DNA from 3 places in the Streptomyces sp. NPDC043952 genome. Region 3 is predicted to be linked to each of the others. Evidence: riboswitches for the same ligand, from Rfam matches in the RefSeq annotation. Region 3 holds a riboswitch; each other region holds the start of a gene.
The links. Region 3 has a riboswitch for cyclic di-AMP ahead of AC069R_RS28385 (M23 family metallopeptidase). Riboswitches for the same ligand answer to the same signal wherever they lie in the genome.

Region 1: linked by a shared signal. The riboswitch ahead of AC069R_RS16510 (M23 family metallopeptidase) and the one ahead of AC069R_RS28385 (M23 family metallopeptidase) in region 3 are both predicted to bind cyclic di-AMP.
Region 2: linked by a shared signal. The riboswitch ahead of AC069R_RS32340 (transglycosylase family protein) and the one ahead of AC069R_RS28385 (M23 family metallopeptidase) in region 3 are both predicted to bind cyclic di-AMP.

The regions. Positions count from the first base shown of each region.
Region 1 covers NZ_JBWKES010000012.1:77,926-83,585, reverse strand. The annotation lists gene AC069R_RS16520 (M16 family metallopeptidase) at 1-425, shown strand, start outside; gene AC069R_RS16515 (M16 family metallopeptidase) at 443-1,813, shown strand; cyclic di-AMP (ydaO/yuaA leader) riboswitch at 2,091-2,251, shown strand; gene AC069R_RS16510 (M23 family metallopeptidase) at 2,265-3,008, shown strand; gene AC069R_RS16505 (GntR family transcriptional regulator) at 3,205-3,891, shown strand; gene AC069R_RS16500 (HPr family phosphocarrier protein) at 4,195-4,476, opposite strand; gene AC069R_RS16495 (bifunctional acetate--CoA ligase family protein/GNAT family N-acetyltransferase) at 4,622-5,660, shown strand, end outside.
Region 2 covers NZ_JBWKES010000051.1:12,821-18,480, forward strand. The annotation lists gene AC069R_RS32325 (cytochrome P450 family protein) at 1-546, shown strand, start outside; gene AC069R_RS32330 (DUF899 family protein) at 540-1,226, opposite strand; gene AC069R_RS32335 (transglycosylase family protein) at 1,496-2,629, shown strand; cyclic di-AMP (ydaO/yuaA leader) riboswitch at 2,807-2,976, shown strand; gene AC069R_RS32340 (transglycosylase family protein) at 2,981-3,697, shown strand; gene eno (phosphopyruvate hydratase) at 4,487-5,660, shown strand, end outside.
Region 3 covers NZ_JBWKES010000035.1:44,616-50,275, reverse strand. The annotation lists gene AC069R_RS28390 (aldo/keto reductase) at 11-955, opposite strand; gene AC069R_RS28385 (M23 family metallopeptidase) at 1,023-2,072, opposite strand; cyclic di-AMP (ydaO/yuaA leader) riboswitch at 2,082-2,250, opposite strand; tRNA gene AC069R_RS28380 (tRNA-Met) at 2,550-2,623, opposite strand; gene AC069R_RS28375 (dihydrofolate reductase family protein) at 2,670-3,851, opposite strand; gene AC069R_RS28370 (DUF2637 domain-containing protein) at 4,238-4,894, shown strand; gene AC069R_RS28365 (leucine-rich repeat domain-containing protein) at 5,017-5,660, opposite strand, start outside.

The DNA of each region.
Region 1 (5,660 bases), on a different contig from region 3:
GGCTGGACGTGAAGACCTCCGGCGACGTCGAGGTGCCGGTCATCGAGCGGGCCATCGACGAGGAGCTGGCCCGGTTCGCCGAGGAGGGCCCCACCGCGGAGGAGATGGAGCGCGCCCAGGCCCAGTTGGAGCGCGAATGGCTGGACCGGCTCGGCACCGTCGCGGGCCGCGCCGACGAACTGTGCCGCTACGCCGTCCTGTTCGGCGACCCGCAGCTCGCCCTGAACGCCGTGCAGCGCATCCTGGAGATCACCCCCGAGGAGGTCAGGGAGGTCGCCAAGGCCCGGCTGCGCCCCGACAACCGCGCGGTCCTGGTCTACGAGCCGAAGTCCCCGCAGGCCGTCGAGGACGCCGATCTGCCCGAGGACCCGGAGTCGGAGGCCACCGTAGAGGCCGGAAACGAGAACGAGGAGACGGCCAAGTGACCGAGCAGCTCGCCACCATGGACTTCCACCCGCAGCCGCAGGCCGGCGAGGCGAAGCCGTGGGCCTTCCCGGCCCCCGAGCGCGGCGCGCTCGACAATGGCCTGACCGTGCTGCGCTGCCACCGACCCGGCCAGCAGGTCGTCGCCGTCGAGGTGCTCCTGGACGCCCCCCTGGACGCCGAGCCGGCCGGCCTGGACGGCGTCGCCACCATCATGGCGCGCGCCTTCTCCGAGGGCACCGACAAGCACTCCGCCGAGGAGTTCGCCGCCGAGCTGGAGCGCGCGGGCGCCACCCTGGACGCGCACGCCGACCACCCCGGCGTCCGCATCAGCCTGGAGGTCCCCGCCTCGCGCCTGGCCAAGGGCCTCGGCCTGGTCGCCGACGCGCTGCGCGCCCCCGCCTTCGCCGAGAATGAAGTCGAGCGGCTGGTCCGCAACCGCCTGGACGAGATCCCGCACGAGCTGGCCAGCCCCGCCCGCCGGGCCGCCAAGGAACTCTCCAAGGAGCTGTTCCCGGCCACCGCGCGCATGTCCCGACCGCGCCAGGGCACCGAGGAGACGGTCGAGAAGATCGACGCGGCCGCCGTACGCGCCTTCTACGACCGCCATGTGCGCCCCGCCACCGCCACCGCGGTCGTGGTCGGCGACCTCACCGGCATCGATCTGGACGCCCTGCTCGGCGAGACCCTGGGCGCCTGGACCGGCACGCCGGGCGCGCCCCGCCCGGTGCCCGCCGTGACGGCCGACGACACCGGGCGTGTCGTCATCGTGGACCGGCCCGGCGCCGTCCAGACGCAGCTGCTCATCGGCCGCGTCGGCCCGGACCGGCACGACCGGGTGTGGCCCGCCCAGGTGCTCGGCACCTACTGCCTCGGCGGCACCCTCACCTCCCGCCTGGACCGGGTGCTGCGCGAGGAGAAGGGCTACACCTACGGTGTGCGCGCGTTCGGGCAGGTGCTCCGCTCCGGACCCGACGGCAACGGCGCCTCCATGCTGGCCATCAGCGGCTCCGTGGACACCCCCAACACCGGCCCGGCGCTGGACGACCTGTGGAAGGTGCTGCGCACCCTCGCGGCGGAGGGCCTGACCGACGCCGAGCGGGACGTCGCCGTGCAGAACCTCGTCGGGGTCGCGCCGCTGAAGTACGAGACCGCGGCGGCCGTCGCGGGCACGCTCGCCGACCAGGTGGAGCAGCACCTTCCCGACGACTTCCAGGCGACGCTCTACCGGCAGTTGGCCGCGACGGGCACCGTGGAGGCCACCGCGGCGGTCGTCAACGCCTTCCCGGTGGACCGCCTGGTGACGGTTCTCGTGGGCGACGCGTCCCAGATCAAGGCGCCGGTGGAGGCGCTGGGAATCGGCGCGGTCGCCGTGGTGTCGGCCGAGTAACCACCCGCGCGGGCAGCCCCCTGGGGGCGGTGCCCGGACAGCGGATCAGGCCCCGACAGGGGATGGGCCCTGACGGCGATGGGGCCCTGACGGCCTACGGGTCGTCAGGGCCCCACTTTGTTCCACTCTCTTCCCAAGATGTCCGGATTGGGGCGGAGGTTGCCCGTCTGCCCTGTGGGATGCGCTACAAAAGCCGCCTTCTGTTTGAGGATTGGCGGCCGGTCCGCTTAGCGTCGTCCGGGTTGTCCGTCGGGCAGTGCGCCGCAGCCGCGGCACCGGACAGCCATCGCCGAGTCCCCGAGGCGCGAGCCAGGGGAGCCGGGGACCCACCTGTCCCTGGGGTGAATCGGGCCCGTCCGCGCGCGAGTGCGGGGCCCGTAGGAGACCTTCCTGCTCCTAACCCGTCAGCTAACCCGGTAGGCGAGAGGGAAGGAAAGGAACAGCCACGCACATGGCGTTCGCATGCGCCACCGGGAAGCACCGCAAGCCCGGCCGGGTCAAGCGCACCACCGCCCAGGCGGCCGGTATCGCGGCCCTGACCACCACCGGTGTCATCGGCACCCTCGCCGCGTCCCCGGCGCTCGCCGCCGAGACCCCCGTCGAGCAGACCGGCCTCACCCCGGTGCTCACCGCGAGCGACGACCTCGCCGAGCACATCGACGCCCAGGCCGTCGCCCAGCAGCGGATCGCCGAGCACGAGGCGGCCGAGAAAGCCGCCGCCGTGCGCGCGAAGGAGGCCCGCGAGGCCAGGGCACGCGCCGCCCGCGAGGCCGAGCGCAAGCGGCTGAACGCCTTCGTCGCCCCGATCGCGCACTCCTACGTGTCCACCGGCTACAAGGCCAGCAGCTCCCTGTGGTCCTCCGGCTCCCACACCGGTATCGACTTCCACGCGATGACCGGCACCCCCGTGCACGCGGTCGGCGCCGGCACGGTCGTCTCCACCGGCTGGGGCGGGGCGTACGGCAACCAGATCGTGCTCCGCATGGCCGACGGCATGTACACCCAGTACGGCCATCTGTCGTCCATCGGAGTCACGGTGGGCCAGCGGATCACCGCGGGCCAGCAGATCGCCCTGTCCGGCGCGACCGGCAACGTCACCGGCCCGCATCTGCACTTCGAGGCGCGCACCGGCCCCGACTACGGCTCCGACGTCGATCCCGTCGCGTACCTGCGCGGCCACGGCGTGAACGTCTGACCGACCGCACGCACCGAAAGCCCCGCCCTCCCGGCCGGGGCTTTCGCCTTTCCCGGACGTTCTCGCCCGGCCCTGTCCAAAAAATATCCATGGATCGAGGCCCGCCGTCGGAAATTGCGGCCCGGTGGAATAGAGTCACGGAAAACACGCGTTCGTCGTCGGCGTCGTGTCGCGGGCATTAAGGCGGAGGTCTGTCATGCGTATTCCGGCGCAATCGGTGTGCACGGCGATCCGGGACGATATCATCGCCGGCGCCCTCGAACGCGGGAGCCGGCTCACCGAGGAGGTGCTCGCCCGCCGCTACGGCGTCTCGCGCGTCCCCGTGCGCGAGGCCCTGCGCACCCTGGAGGCGGAGGGCTTCGTGGTGACGCGCCGGCACGCGGGCGCCTGCGTGGCCGAGCCGACCGAGCAGGAGGCCGCCGACCTGCTGGAGATGCGGCTGCTCCTGGAGCCGCTCGGCGCCGCGCGGGCCGCCCGGCGCCGCAGCGAGGCCCATCTGAAGGTGCTGCGCGGCCTGGTCCGGCTGGGCCAGGAGCGTGCCAGGAGGGGCGGCAGCGAGGATCTGCGCGCCCTGGACGGCTGGTTCCACGAGACGCTGGCCCAGTCCTGCGGCAGCCCCTCGCTGACCTCGGCACTCGTCCAGCTGCGCCACAAGATCGCCTGGATGTACACGGTGGACGCGCCGCCGGACGCGGCCGGCACCTGGGCCGAGCACGGCGCGATCGTGGACGCGGTGGCGCGCGGCGACAGTGAGCGCGCCCGCGCGGTGACCGCGCTGCACACCGAGCGGGCGACGGCGGCGCACCGGCTGCGGCTGTCCGGGGCCGCGGCGCGTGCGCGGGCTTCGCAACATGCCGTAAACATGTCCGGCGCGCGGAATTAACATCGGTGCCGTATACAAAGTGGAGGGAATATCCGGCGGGCGTGTATTTCCGGGTGCCGTGAATTAGGGGAGGCGGTCCATGGGGAATTCTCGCCATGGCCGATACGGCGGCGCTCGGAAAACGCGGAAGCCGCGCCACCCGCTGGAGGATGACGCGACTTCCCGAATCCGGCCCGACTTCCCGGCCCCGGACAGAGCCCGTATAGAGCCCGGACTTCCCGGCCCCGGCCACGGCCCGTCCCGGCCACGGCCCGTCCCGGCCCCGGCCCGTCCCGGCCTCGGTCACGGCCCGTCCCGGACGGCTCACACCGTCTCGGGCAGCTCCTCCAGGCCCTCGGCGACCAGCTTGGCCAGCCGGTCCAGGGCGGCGTCCGCGCCCTCGGCGTCGGAGGCGAGCACGATCTCCTCGCCGCCCTGGGCGCCCAGGCCCAGAACGCCCAGCATGGAGGCCGCGTTGACCGGGGTGCCGCCGGCCTTGCAGATCGTCACCGGGATGCCTGCGGCCGTGGCGGCCCGGACGAAGATGGAGGCGGGGCGGGCGTGAAGACCCTCGGCCCAGCCGACGTTGACGCGGCGCTCAGCCATGTGTTGCTGCCCTTCACTGTTCAGGGTTGTCTAGACCAGTGTTCCATATCGCGAGGCGTGCCAGAAGAGGGGCTGCGCACCCCCTCCGCCGTGCTCCACAGACTGCCCCGCGCCGTTGTCGGACGCGAGCCGTACGCTGGGCCCCATGCGAACCTCGGCGGAACCGCAGGGCCGGCAGGGCCGGTACGAGTACCCGGCGCACTGGGAGGCGGACGTGGTGCTGCGGGACGGAGGCACCGCCCGCATCCGGCCCATCACCGTCGACGACGCCGACCGCCTGGTCCACTTCTACGAGCAGGTCTCGGACGAGTCCAAGTACTACCGCTTCTTCGCCCCTTACCCCCGGCTGTCCGCCAAGGACGTCCACCGCTTCACGCACCACGACTTCGTGGACCGGGTGGGCCTCGCGGCCACCGTGGGCGGTGAGTTCATCGCGACGGTGCGCTACGACCGCATAGGGGCAGGCGGCGCGCCCGCGTCCGGTCCCGCCGACGAGGCCGAGGTCGCCTTCCTGGTGCAGGACGCCCACCAGGGCCGGGGGGTCGCCTCCGCCCTCCTCGAACACATCGCGGCCGTCGCCCGCGAGCGGGGCATCCGCCGCTTCGCCGCCGAGGTGCTGCCCGCCAACACCAAGATGATCAAGGTGTTCACGGACGCCGGGTACACCCAGAAGCGCAGCTTCGAGGACGGCGTCGTACGCCTGGAGCTGGACCTCGAACCCACCGACCGCGCCCTCGCCGTGCAGCACGCGCGCGAGCAGCGGGCCGAGGCGCGCTCGGTGCAGCGGCTGCTCGCGCCCGGCTCCGTCGCGGTCATCGGCGTCGGCCGCGCGCCCGGCGGGGTCGGCCGCGGCGTCCTGGCCAACATCCGCGACGCCGGGTACGCGGGCCGGCTGTACGCCGTGAACAAGGCGTTCCCCGCGGACCTCGCCGAGGTCGACGGGGTGGCCGCCTACCGCTGTGTGCGGGACGTCGACGCCCCGGTGGACCTCGCCGTCGTCGCCGTACCGGCCGAGTACGTGCCCGCGGTGGTCGCCGAGTGCGGGGAACACGGCGTCCAGGGGATCGTCGTGCTCAGCGCCGGGTACGCCGAGAGCGGTCCCGAGGGCAAGGAGCGGCAGCGGGCGCTCGTGCAGCAGGCGCGCGCGTACGGCATGCGGATCATCGGGCCCAACGCGTTCGGCG
Region 2 (5,660 bases), on a different contig from region 3:
GCGATGGCCTTCATCCTCCTGTTCGCCGGCTTCGAGACCACCGTCAACCTCATCGGCAACGGCACCTACGCCCTGCTCACCCACCCCGAGCAGCGCCATCGCCTCCAGGCGGCCCTCGCCCGCGGCGACGAGGAGCTGCTGGCCACCGGAGTGGAGGAACTGCTGCGCTACGACGGCCCGGTGGAGCTGGCCACCTGGCGGTTCGCCACCGAGCCGCTCACCATCGGCGGACAGCGGATCGCGCCCGGCGACCCGGTGCTCGTCGTCCTGGCCGCCGCCGACCGGGACCCGGAGCGGTTCGAGGACCCGGACACGCTGGACCTCGGCCGCCGGGACAACCAGCACCTCGGGTACGGCCACGGCATCCACTACTGCCTGGGCGCCCCGCTCGCCCGCCTGGAGGGGCAGAAGGCGCTGGCCACGCTGCTGACCCGGCTGCCCGACCTGCGGCTCGCCGCCGACCCGGCCGACCTGCGCTGGCGCGGCGGGCTCATCATGCGGGGACTGCGCACCCTCCCGGTGGAGTTCACCCCGCCCGCTCAGTAGTCCAGGCCCGCGAACCAGTCGCCCCGGCCGCCCGGCGTCAGGTCGAGCAGATGCCAGACGGGATTGAGGAGATCGAGGCCGCGCTGGTCGATGTCCTCGGCCATCCGGGGGCGCGCGGAGTAGAAGTGCCGGACCGTGCCGTCCGCGTCCCGGCTGAAGACCGAGATGGTCGACTCCTGGCCGCCGTCCTCGTCCTCGCTGCCCAGGTCGTACTTGAAGGTGCTGTCCCCGGCGCTGAGCAACCGCAGCCGGGACCAGCCGCGGGCGCGCGCGTGCCGGCGCAGGGCGGCCGGATCGGCGGCGGCCACCACCACCAGGTCGGCGTTCTGCGCCACATGGTGGGCGACGCCGTCGAAACCGTCGAGCCACAGGGTGCACATCGGGCAGGGGGAGGTCTGCCGCTTGCCGTACATGAAGTGGTAGACGAGCAGGGGCCGCTGCGGACCGCCGGTGAACAGCTCCCGCAGACGGACCTCGCGCACCGGCGTGTCGCCCGCCTCCAGGTCGGCGGGCCCCTCCAGGAAGACGTAGTCGCCGACCTCGGCCCCCGGCGGCAGCGACCGGCGCAGCGCCGCGACCCGCTCGCGCTGCCGCATCAGCTCGATCTCGGCGCCGCGCAGCTCCTCGCGGGCGGCGAGGTACTCCGCGGACTCACCGTGCAACCGGGTGTGCCGCATCATGTGTCCTCCTGGGTGAACAGCCCCCCGGAATCAGGTCGGTTCCATGGTTCCGGGCGCCGCGCGCCCCGGAGCCGAGGCGCCGCCGTGCCCGACGGGTGAATCGGAAGGTGACGCAGCGGAGGGGCGAACGTTCACCTCTGTGATCTTCGCGTGATCTCCGCGGCATGAACTTGTGACAAGTGATCGTGTGCCGATACCTTCACCCCTCAGCGCGGCGGGCCCGCATCATCCGCCGCGCCGGTCCCCGCCGTCGCTCGAAAGGCTCCCGCATGATCTCCGGGAACGGTCGTCACCGCCGCCCCCGTCAGGCCCCGGCCCTCCTCGTCGCGGCCGGCGTGACCGGCTCCGCCATCGCCATCCCGCTGCTCGGCGCCGCGAGTGCCCACGCGGCCGACGGCACCACCTGGGACAAGGTCGCCAACTGCGAGAGCGGCGGCGCCTGGAGCGCCGACACCGGCAACGGGTACTACGGCGGCCTCCAGATATCCCAGGACGACTGGGTCGCGTACGGCGGGACGCAGTACGCCTCCTCCGCCGACCAGGCCAGCCGCTCGCAGCAGATCGCCGTGGCCGAGAAGATCCTCAAGGACAAGGGCACCACGCCCTGGGCCACCTGCGCCCTGCTGTCCGGACTGACCTCGAACTCCGGTTCGGTGAGCGTCGATCCGGGCGTCGGCGACGGTGACAGCGGCAACGGCAGCGGCCAGACCGGCGGCACGACCGACCCGTCCGGCCTGCCCGACCCCTCTTCCCCGGCCGGCACACCGAGCGGCGACCAGGACGGCACCGGCGCCGGCTCCGGTTCCGGTTCCGGCAAGGCGTCCACCGACCCGTCCGGCTCGTCCGACCCCTCCTCTTCGCCGAGCCACGACTCAGGCTCAGGCACCGGCTCCGGCTCCGGCAAGCAGACCGGCAAGCACGCGAGCCCGCAGCCGGGCAAGCACACCGGCACGCCCGGCACCGGCACCTCCAGCCCGGACCCGTCCGGCCCGTCCTCCTCGGACCCCTCCGCCTCCACCCCGCCGTCCGCGCCGGCCCACGGCTCCGGAACGCCCTCACCCTCCACCGGTACCCCCGCCAACCCCCAGCAGGCCGCGGGCACTTGGAACCTGGTCGACACCGGAGCCCTCGGCGGCGGGCGCCACCGCGGCGGCAACGCGGACGAAAGCACGGCAAACGGGCAGAACGGCTCCACATCCGGCCGGCACGCGACCCACGAGCCGGACAGCTACACCGTCCGCCAGGGCGACTCGCTGAGCGCCATCGCCGACTCCCTTGACGTCGACGGCGGATGGCACGCGCTCTACGCCGCGAACAAGAAGGTCGTGGGCGCCGACCCGAACCACATCACCGCCGGTCAGACCCTGAAAGTCGGTGACGAAACGGGCGCGGACCAGGGCTAGTTGACGCCCCACTTGATCGCTAAATGTCCGGTTTGGCGAAAGTGTGGGATGAGTCTCAGAAGCCCTGATCGTCTTTGAAATTCCGCGGATCACCTGGCTACGGTCAAGGCCGCTCGTCACCACGAGCCCCGGCGGCCGCAACGCCGAATCCTGCCAGCGGCTGCCCGGGAACAGTCGTCGCGTCAAGCGCCGCAGGCAGGAGCGGGGGACCCAAGGTAGGCGCCGGGCCCGGCAGTTGATGCCGGACCGGCTTGGGGTGAAGCCACGCCTCCGAAAGGAGGGGTGGCCGGGCAACTCAACCGGCCCGAACCCGACAGCTCACCTCGCAGGCGTCGGTGAGGGGATCGTTCCATGCTGTTTTCCGGCAAGGGCAAGCACCGTCGTCCGTCCAAGGCCGTCCGCGCCGTCACGCTCGCCGGTGTCACCGGTGCCGCCGTGGCCGCTCCGCTGATGGCGGCCGGCAGCGCCTCCGCCGCCACCGCTTCCCAGTGGGACACCGTCGCCCAGTGCGAGTCCGGCGGCAACTGGGCCATCAACACCGGCAACGGTTACTACGGCGGCCTCCAGTTCTCCGCCTCCACCTGGGCCGCGTACGGCGGCACCGCCTACGCGCCGACCGCCGACAAGGCCAGCAAGTCGCAGCAGATCTCCGTCGCCGAGAAGGTCCTGGCCGCGCAGGGCAAGGGCGCCTGGCCGGTCTGCGGCACGGGCCTGACCGGCACCCCGTACAACGGCTCCGCCCCGACGACCACGTCGTCGGCCGGCACCGCCACCCGCTCCACGGACCAGCAGGCCGCCACCCGCTCCACCGAGCGCACCACCCCGGCCCCGTCCAAGTCCACGAGCACGTCCACCGGCTCGTCCGCGGGCAAGACCGTCACCACCCCGACCGGCAAGAAGGTCAAGAAGGGCGACGGCGAGTACAAGGTGGTCAAGGGCGACACCCTCAGCTCCATCGCGGCCGCGCACCACGTGGCCGGCGGCTGGAAGAAGCTGTTCGACCTGAACAAGGACATCATCGACAACGCCGACCTGATCTACCCGGGTCAGCAGCTCCACCTGAAGTAACCCGGCCCGGCCACGGCCGCCGCGAGCCCCGCACGGGGCTCGCCCGGCGGCCCGGCCGCGGGATGCTTCCCCGGCCGGCCGGACCCGGCCGGCGGACCGGGGCGCCCGACTCCGCTCACCCCGCCCGGCTCCGCATCACCGGCCCGGCTCCGCATCACCGGCCCGGCTCCGCTCAGCCGGACCGACGGGCCCCTCGCAGGGGGTAGCCCCCGACGCCGTACCCCCGGTGTCGTACCCCCGACGCTCCCGACGCCGCGCCCGATAGGCCCCGACGGCCCACCCCCCCGGCGGCCCCGAGGAACCCCGCCCCTGGTACCCGCCCCAACGGCCCAGGGGCCCCCGGCGGGCCCCCAGGCCCCAGGCCCCACCCCCGGCAGGCCCCCAGGCTCCATGCCTCAGGCGCACCCGGCGGGCCCCCAGGCGTCATGCCCCAGGCCCACCCCCGGCGGACCCCACGCCTCACCCCCCAAGGCGGGTCCCCCAACCCCCCGGCGGGTCCCCCAAGCCCCAGGCCCCCGCCCGCCCCGTCCCCCCCAACCCCCCACCCCGGCGCGATTCCCCCGTTCGTGCCGGGGTGGGGTCTTGTGTTCTCCCAGCCTTCAGCCGGGCCTCCTCCGGGACCCTTTTTGTTCCGGTGGTGAACAATAGGTACCGTCTCCATGTCCCCGTCGCCCACCAGACGGTCGGTCGGTGGTCCGCGACGCCGGGACGGTTAGGCTCTAGTCGCAAGGGCGCAGCCGCACGGCCGCCTCCCGCACTTCCAGCGTCACATCCAAGAAGGAGATGCTCGTGCCGTCCATCGACGTCGTCGTAGCCCGGGAAATCCTGGACTCCCGAGGCAACCCCACGGTCGAGGTCGAGGTCGGCCTCGACGACGGCAGCACCGGTCGTGCCGCCGTCCCGTCCGGCGCCTCCACCGGCGCCTTCGAGGCCATCGAGCTGCGCGACGGTGACCCCAACCGCTACCAGGGCAAGGGTGTCGAGAAGGCCGTCCTCGCCGTCATCGAGCAGATCGGCCCGGAGCTGGTCGGCTACGACGCCACCGAGCAGCGCCTGATCGACCAGGCCATGTTCGACCTGGACGCCACCGACAACAAGGGCTCGCTCGGCGCCAACGCCATCCTCGGCGTCTCCCTGGCCGTCGCGCACGCCGCCTCCGAGGCGTCCGACCTGCCCCTCTTCCGCTACCTGGGCGGCCCCAACGCGCACCTGCTGCCGGTGCCGATGATGAACATCCTGAACGGCGGCTCGCACGCCGACTCCAACGTGGACATCCAGGAGTTCATGATCGCCCCGATCGGCGCGGAGTCCTTCTCCGAGGCGCTGCGCTGGGGTGCCGAGGTCTACCACACCCTCAAGAAGGTCCTGAAGGGCAAGGGCCTGGCCACCGGTCTCGGTGACGAGGGCGGCTTCGCCCCGAACCTCGGCTCCAACCGCGAGGCCCTGGACCTGATCCTGGAGGCCATCAAGGAAGCCGGGTACGCGCCCGGCGAGCAGATCGCCCTCGCCCTCGACGTCGCCGCCTCCGAGTTCTACAAGGACGGCAAGTACCTCTTCGAGGGCAAGGAGCGCTCCGCCGCCGAGATGACGGAGTACTACGAGGAGCTGGTGGCGGCCTACCCGCTGGTCTCCATCGAGGACCCGCTGTTCGAGGACGACTGGGCCGGCTGGAAGATCATCACCGACAAGCTCGGCGACAAGGTCCAGCTCGTCGGCGACGACCTGTTCGTCACCAACCCCGAGCGCCTGGCCCGCGGCATCGAGGAGGGCACTGCCAACGCCCTGCTCGTCAAGGTCAACCAGATCGGCTCGCTGACCGAGACCCTGGACGCCGTCGAGCTGGCCCAGCGCAACGGCTTCAAGTGCATGATGTCCCACCGCTCCGGTGAGACCGAGGACGTCACCATCGCCGACCTGGCCGTCGCCACCAACTGCGGCCAGATCAAGACCGGCGCCCCGGCCC
Region 3 (5,660 bases):
CCCAGGGTGCTCAGGCCGAGGCGTCCGTCAGCTTCTTCAGCTCGTCGTCCGTCAGCTTCAGCTCGCCGACGGCCAGCAGCGGCGGGAGCTGCTCCAGGGTGCGGGCCGAGGCGATCGGGGCGGTGACGGTCGGCTGGGCGGCCAGCCAGGCGAGGGCGACGGTGGCGTGCGCGGCCCCGTGCGCGGCGGCGATCTCGTCGAGGGCGGCGAGCACCTTCTGGCCGCGCTCGGTCTCCGCGTACTTGGCGGCCGAGCCGGCACGGGCGCTGTCGACCGTGGCACCGGGCCGGTACTTGCCGGTCAGGAAGCCCGCGGCGAGCGCGAAGTACGGCACCGCGGACAGGCCCTCGCGGGCGACGAGGTCCTGGAGCGGGCCCTCGTAGGTGTCGCGGGAGACCAGGTTGTAGTGGGGCTGGAGCGCCACATAGCGGGCCAGGTTCTCGCGGGCGGAGAAGTCCAGGGACTCCTTGAGCCGCTCGGCGCTGATGTTGGACGCGGCGATCTGCCGGACCTTTCCGGCCTTCACCAGCTCGTCCAGCGCGCCGATGATCTCCTCGACCGGCACCTCGGGCTGGTCGAAGTGGGTGTAGTAGAGGTCGATGTAGTCGGTGCCCAGGCGGGCCAGGGAGGCATCGGCGGCGGCCTTGATGTTGGCCGCGGACAGGCCCCGGTACTGCGGGTGCTGGCTGACCTTGGTGGCGATGACGACGTCGGAGCGGTTGCCGCGGGCCTTGACCCACTTGCCGATGACGGTCTCGGACTCGCCGCCCTGGTGGCCCTCGACCCAGGCGCTGTAGGCGTCGGCGGTGTCGATGAAGTTGCCGCCCGCGGCCGTGTACGCGTCCAGGACGGCGAAGGAGGTCTGCTCGTCGGCGGTCCAGCCGAAGACGTTGCCGCCCAGGCAGAGCGGGGAGACCTGGAGGTCGGATGAGCCCAGTGTGCGCAGAGAAGTCATGCTTCACATCAACACCGGCGACGGATGATCGCATTCCGCCGCCGGTGCGGGAACCGGCGCGGTTCCGTCAGGGGTTGAGGCCCTTGTCGCGCAGCCAGGGCGCGGGGTCGACGGCGGTGGGCTGCCCGTTCGGGTGCACCTCCAGGTGCAGGTGCGGGCCGGTGACATTGCCGGTGGCGCCGACGCGGCCGATGACCTCGCCGGTGGTGACCTTCTGGCCGACCGAGACGTTGATCGAGGACTGGTGGCAGAACCACAGCTCGGTGCCGTCGTCCAGGGTGAGGACGGTGCGGTAGCCGTAGGCGCCGGCCCAGCCGGCCTGGGTGATGGTGCCGCCGTGGACGGCCTTGATCAGGGTGCCGGTGGGGGCGGCGAAGTCGAGGCCGGTGTGGTAGCCGGAGGACCACATGGCGCCGGGCTGCCCGAAGGTGCCGGTGATCGTGTACGAGACGACGGGCAGCGTGTACTGCTTGGCGAGCGCGGCCAGCCGCTTGGCCTCGGCCGCCTTCTTGGCGTCGGCCTCCGCCTGCTCCTTGGCGTCGGCGGCCTTGGCGGCGGCCTCCTTCTCCGCCTTGGCGGCCGCCGCGTCGCTCTGCTGCTGGGCGGCGGCGACCATCGCGGCGGTGGCCTTGCTGTCGGCCTGGCCCTGCTGCTGCTCGGCCTGGGCCATGATCCGGTTGCGCAGGGCCTCGCCCGCGCCGGTGTCCGTGGCGCCCTCGGTGGTCCGCCCGAGGTCGGTGAGCGCGGTGGCGGTCTCGGCCTTGGGCGTCTCGGCGGAGTCGTCGCCGAGGAAGTGCTCGACGGTGGACAGGTGCGGCACCGAGACGTCCGGCAGGTCCGGCATCGAGACGGAGACCGGCGGCTTGCCGGGGTTGGCGCTGGCGATGCCGCCCGCGCCGACGGCGGCGATCACGCCGACGCCGAGGACGGTGGAGCTGCGGGCGAAGCCGCCGCGCTGCTTGGCGACGCGGTGGCGGCCGCGGACCGGGGCGACGGACTCCTCGCCGGGGTTCCACTCCTCCCAGGGGCCGTCGCCTTCGGGGCCGGGGCCGAACGACTCGGGTGCGCGCTGAGCGGGCACGAACGGTGCTTCGGGGGCGGGCCGGTTGGACGCCACGGGGGCGTGCTCCTTTCCTTCCTCCGCCTACCGGGTTAGCTGACGGGTTCGGAGCAGGAAGGTCTCCTACGCGCGTATACCGCTCGTGGACTCGGCTGAGTCCGCGGTGGTGTCCGCGTGATTCACCCCAGAGGTGGTGGTTCCCCGGTTCCCTCGCGGGATTCGGCGCGTGCGCACGGAGCCGCCTCGGGTGACGGCTGGGACGACCGCGCTGCGTTATCGAACGTTAATAGACCGGAGGGGAACTTTCCAAGCCGTTCGGCTTGATCATTAAGGTTCAAACCCGTGGACTTACCGCCCAGCGGGCCGCCAAACCGGGCGAGTTGACCGCCGTTCACGAGTCACCCGGTTTTTGATGGTGACTCAGATGTTATGCGCTGGGCGGTCGAACGGTCACGGGGGGTAACCCCCCGTTCGAGGCCCGGAAAACACCCAGGGCCGGAATCCATGAACTGGATTCCGGCCCTGAGACATCAGTAGCGGGGACAGGATTTGAACCTGCGACCTCTGGGTTATGAGCCCAGCGAGCTACCGAGCTGCTCCACCCCGCGGCGATGTCTCTACTGTACGCCATCACCAGGGCGGAAAGCACATCGGTTACGACGGGCCCCCGGATCGGCCGGGCAGATGCCGGTTCGGCGCCTTGGCCAGCGGCTCGTACTCGGGCAGGACGACGACCTCGGCGCCCGCGGCCGTCAGCACCCCGGTGCCGTCGGCCGCCACCACGAAGGTGTCCGGCTCCCGCCAGGCGGTCACCACCCGGCGCACCCCCGCCCGCAGGATCAGCTCGGCGCAGGGCGCGGGGCGCGAGGCGCGGCGGGCGCAGGGCTCCAGGCTGCTGTAGACGGTGGCGCCGGGCAGCCGCGGGTCGGCGGGGTCGGTCTTGGCGAGCGCCGCCTCCTCCGCGTGCACCACCGGGTCCCCGCCCTCGCGGGAGTGGCCGCGGGCCAGCTCGGTGCCGTCGGCGGCGACCACGACCGCGCCGACGCTGAAGGCCGTTCGCGAGGGCGGGCACAGCGCGGCCAGCTCGCAGGCGGTGCGCAGCCAGTGCCGGTCGGCGGCGGTGAGCACCGGTCCGGTGCCGGGCGCGGTGGGCTCGTAGCGCATCAGGACGACGTCCTCGATCCGGCGGGACTCGACCAGCCGCAGCCGACCCTCCTGGTACCGGCCGGGTCCGAACAGCCGCGGGGCGGCCGGATCGCCCACGATCAGCGGGGCGACCACGAGCTGGAGTTCGTCGGCGAGGCCCTGCTGGAGGAGCTGGGTGTGCACGGCCGCGCCGCCCTCCACCATCAGCCGGCCGACCCCGCGCTCGGCCCGCAGGTGGCCGAGCAGGGCCCGCCAGTCCAGCTCCGGGCCGAGCGCGACGACGTCGGCGGCGCCGCCGAGGAGACGGGTGACCCGTGCGGCGCCCGCGTCGGTCGTGTAGACGAGCTTGTCGCCGCCGGTGTGCCAGAAGCGGGCCGCGGGATCGAGGTCGCCGGTGCCGGTGACGGTGACCTTCAGCGGATACTCCGGCCGGCCCCGCGCGAGCCGGGCCGCGCGCCGCTCGGCGGAGGCGACCAGCAGCCGCGGGTTGTCGGCGCGCAGGGTGCCGGCGCCGACCAGGAGGGCGTCGGCCGAGGCCCGTACCGCGTCCACCCGGTCGAAGTCGGCCGGTCCGGACAGCAGCAGCCGCTGCTGTCCGGTGTCGTCCAGGCAGCCGTCGAGGGAGACGGCGGCGGACAGCAGCACGTACGGGTACGGCGCGGACTCGGGCAAAGCTCGCTCGGTGCTCATCGCCTCCAGTGTGCGGCCCGCCGTGGGCCTGCCCGCCCGGGGGGACGGCACGCGCCGCCCGGCCCGCACCCGCCCCAGCCCGCCCTAAAAGCATTCTTATTTCCGCCCGTTGCTGTCATAGGACCGCCGAACCCCGCTTTCGAGTTACAGAAGCACCCGAATGCCCCACACCCCCAGCTCCCGAGAGGCTCGTTAGCTGACCGTGGCACGCACAGAGAGACGCACAGCGCTGAATCTCCACTCGCCGGTCACATTCCGGGTGGAAAGCAAGGAAGGCGAGGTGTTCACCGACGGCTGTTCCGATCTTCTTGACGATTTCTTGAGAAGAATCCGCCAGCTGGAGAGTGAGTACCTGCGGGCGATGGTGAGGCTCTAGGACTCGGCCGATGGACAGGATTCACGATGAAGACGTTATGTGTGACTACGAGTTCAGCACGCTCGAGATGCAGTGGGACCCGGTCGAGGAACTGGCCCAGATGCTGTCCGGCGCGTCCGCCGCGAATCCCGACCCGGCCACCCCGCCCCACGGCAGGTCCAGCCACCGGAAAAATCGCCGGCGCATCCGCACCGAGCCCGGATTGCTGCGCGACGATCAGCGCGGCGCGCCCGTCACGCTGCTGATCGCCACCATCTCGGTGTGCGCGCTGTGCATGCTGGGCTGGTCCTTCTCCTATTCCTACGCCCAACTCCGCGCCACCGCTTCCTCCGTACTGCCGATGCGCCTCGCACAATGGTGGCCGTTGACGGTGTACGGGCCCTGGCTCGTGGCGGCGCTTTCCATTCTGCGGGCGACGGTCCAGCACCGAAGTGCCAGAAGATCCTGGGGAGTTCTGCTGGGCGCCTCCACCATGGCGGTCGCCCTGTGCGTCTGTCACACGGCGCATTCCCCGCTCTCCCTGATCATCTTCGGAATTCCGCCGATCACCGCCCTGGTGTGTTTCTGGGAGATCGTCGGCCAGGTCTCCTCCAAGGTGACCCGCCCCCGGCATGCCGCGCACAGCCGCCGCAATCCCAAGACGCAGGGACCGTACGACGTCAGATGAGCCACCGGCCCGCCGGGACACCGGCGGGCGCGGCCATCGCGGGCCCGGTCATCGCGGGCCCGGTCATCGCGGGCCCAGTTATCGCGGGCCCAGTTATCGCGGTGCCGCCGCCGCAGGCCCGGTCATCGCAGGACGACGCAGCCCCGCCGCTCCAGTTCCGCTGTCACCGGCGATTCCCGGAGGCCCTGGTTCCAGCGCAGGTCCAGCTTCTCCAGTGCGGGCAGGTCCACGAGCCAGCCGGGCAGCCGGGTGAGCCGGTTGCCGCGCACGTCCAGCTGCCGCAGCAGCGGCAAGCCGGCGAGGCATGACGGCAGTTCGGGCAGCGCGTTCTCCCGCAGGTCGAGATGGCGCAGCTCGCGCAGGCCCGCCAGGGACGCGGGCAGGCTCGTCAGCTCGTTGCCCCGGAGCCAGAGCTCGCGCAGGGCGCGCAGGGCGCCGATGGTGTCGGGCAGCGCGGTCAACCGGTTGTGCTGCGCCCGGAGTTCGACCAGCGCCGCCATCCGTCCGATGCTCTCGGGCAGGGCCGTGAGGGCGTTCTCGCCGACGTTGAGGTACCGCAGCCGCGTCAGCTTCCCCAGTTCCCCGGGAAGCTCGGCGAGCGCGTTGTCGTGCAGGTAGAGGCAGCCGTCGAGCCCGGTCAGCTCACCGATCGCCGAGGGCACCGAGGGGAGCCGGTTGTGCCCGAGGTCCAGGGTCCGCAAGGAGCGCAGCCGCCCGATGCCGTCCGGCAGGGCGGTGAGCCCGTTGTCCGCGAGGATGAGCACCT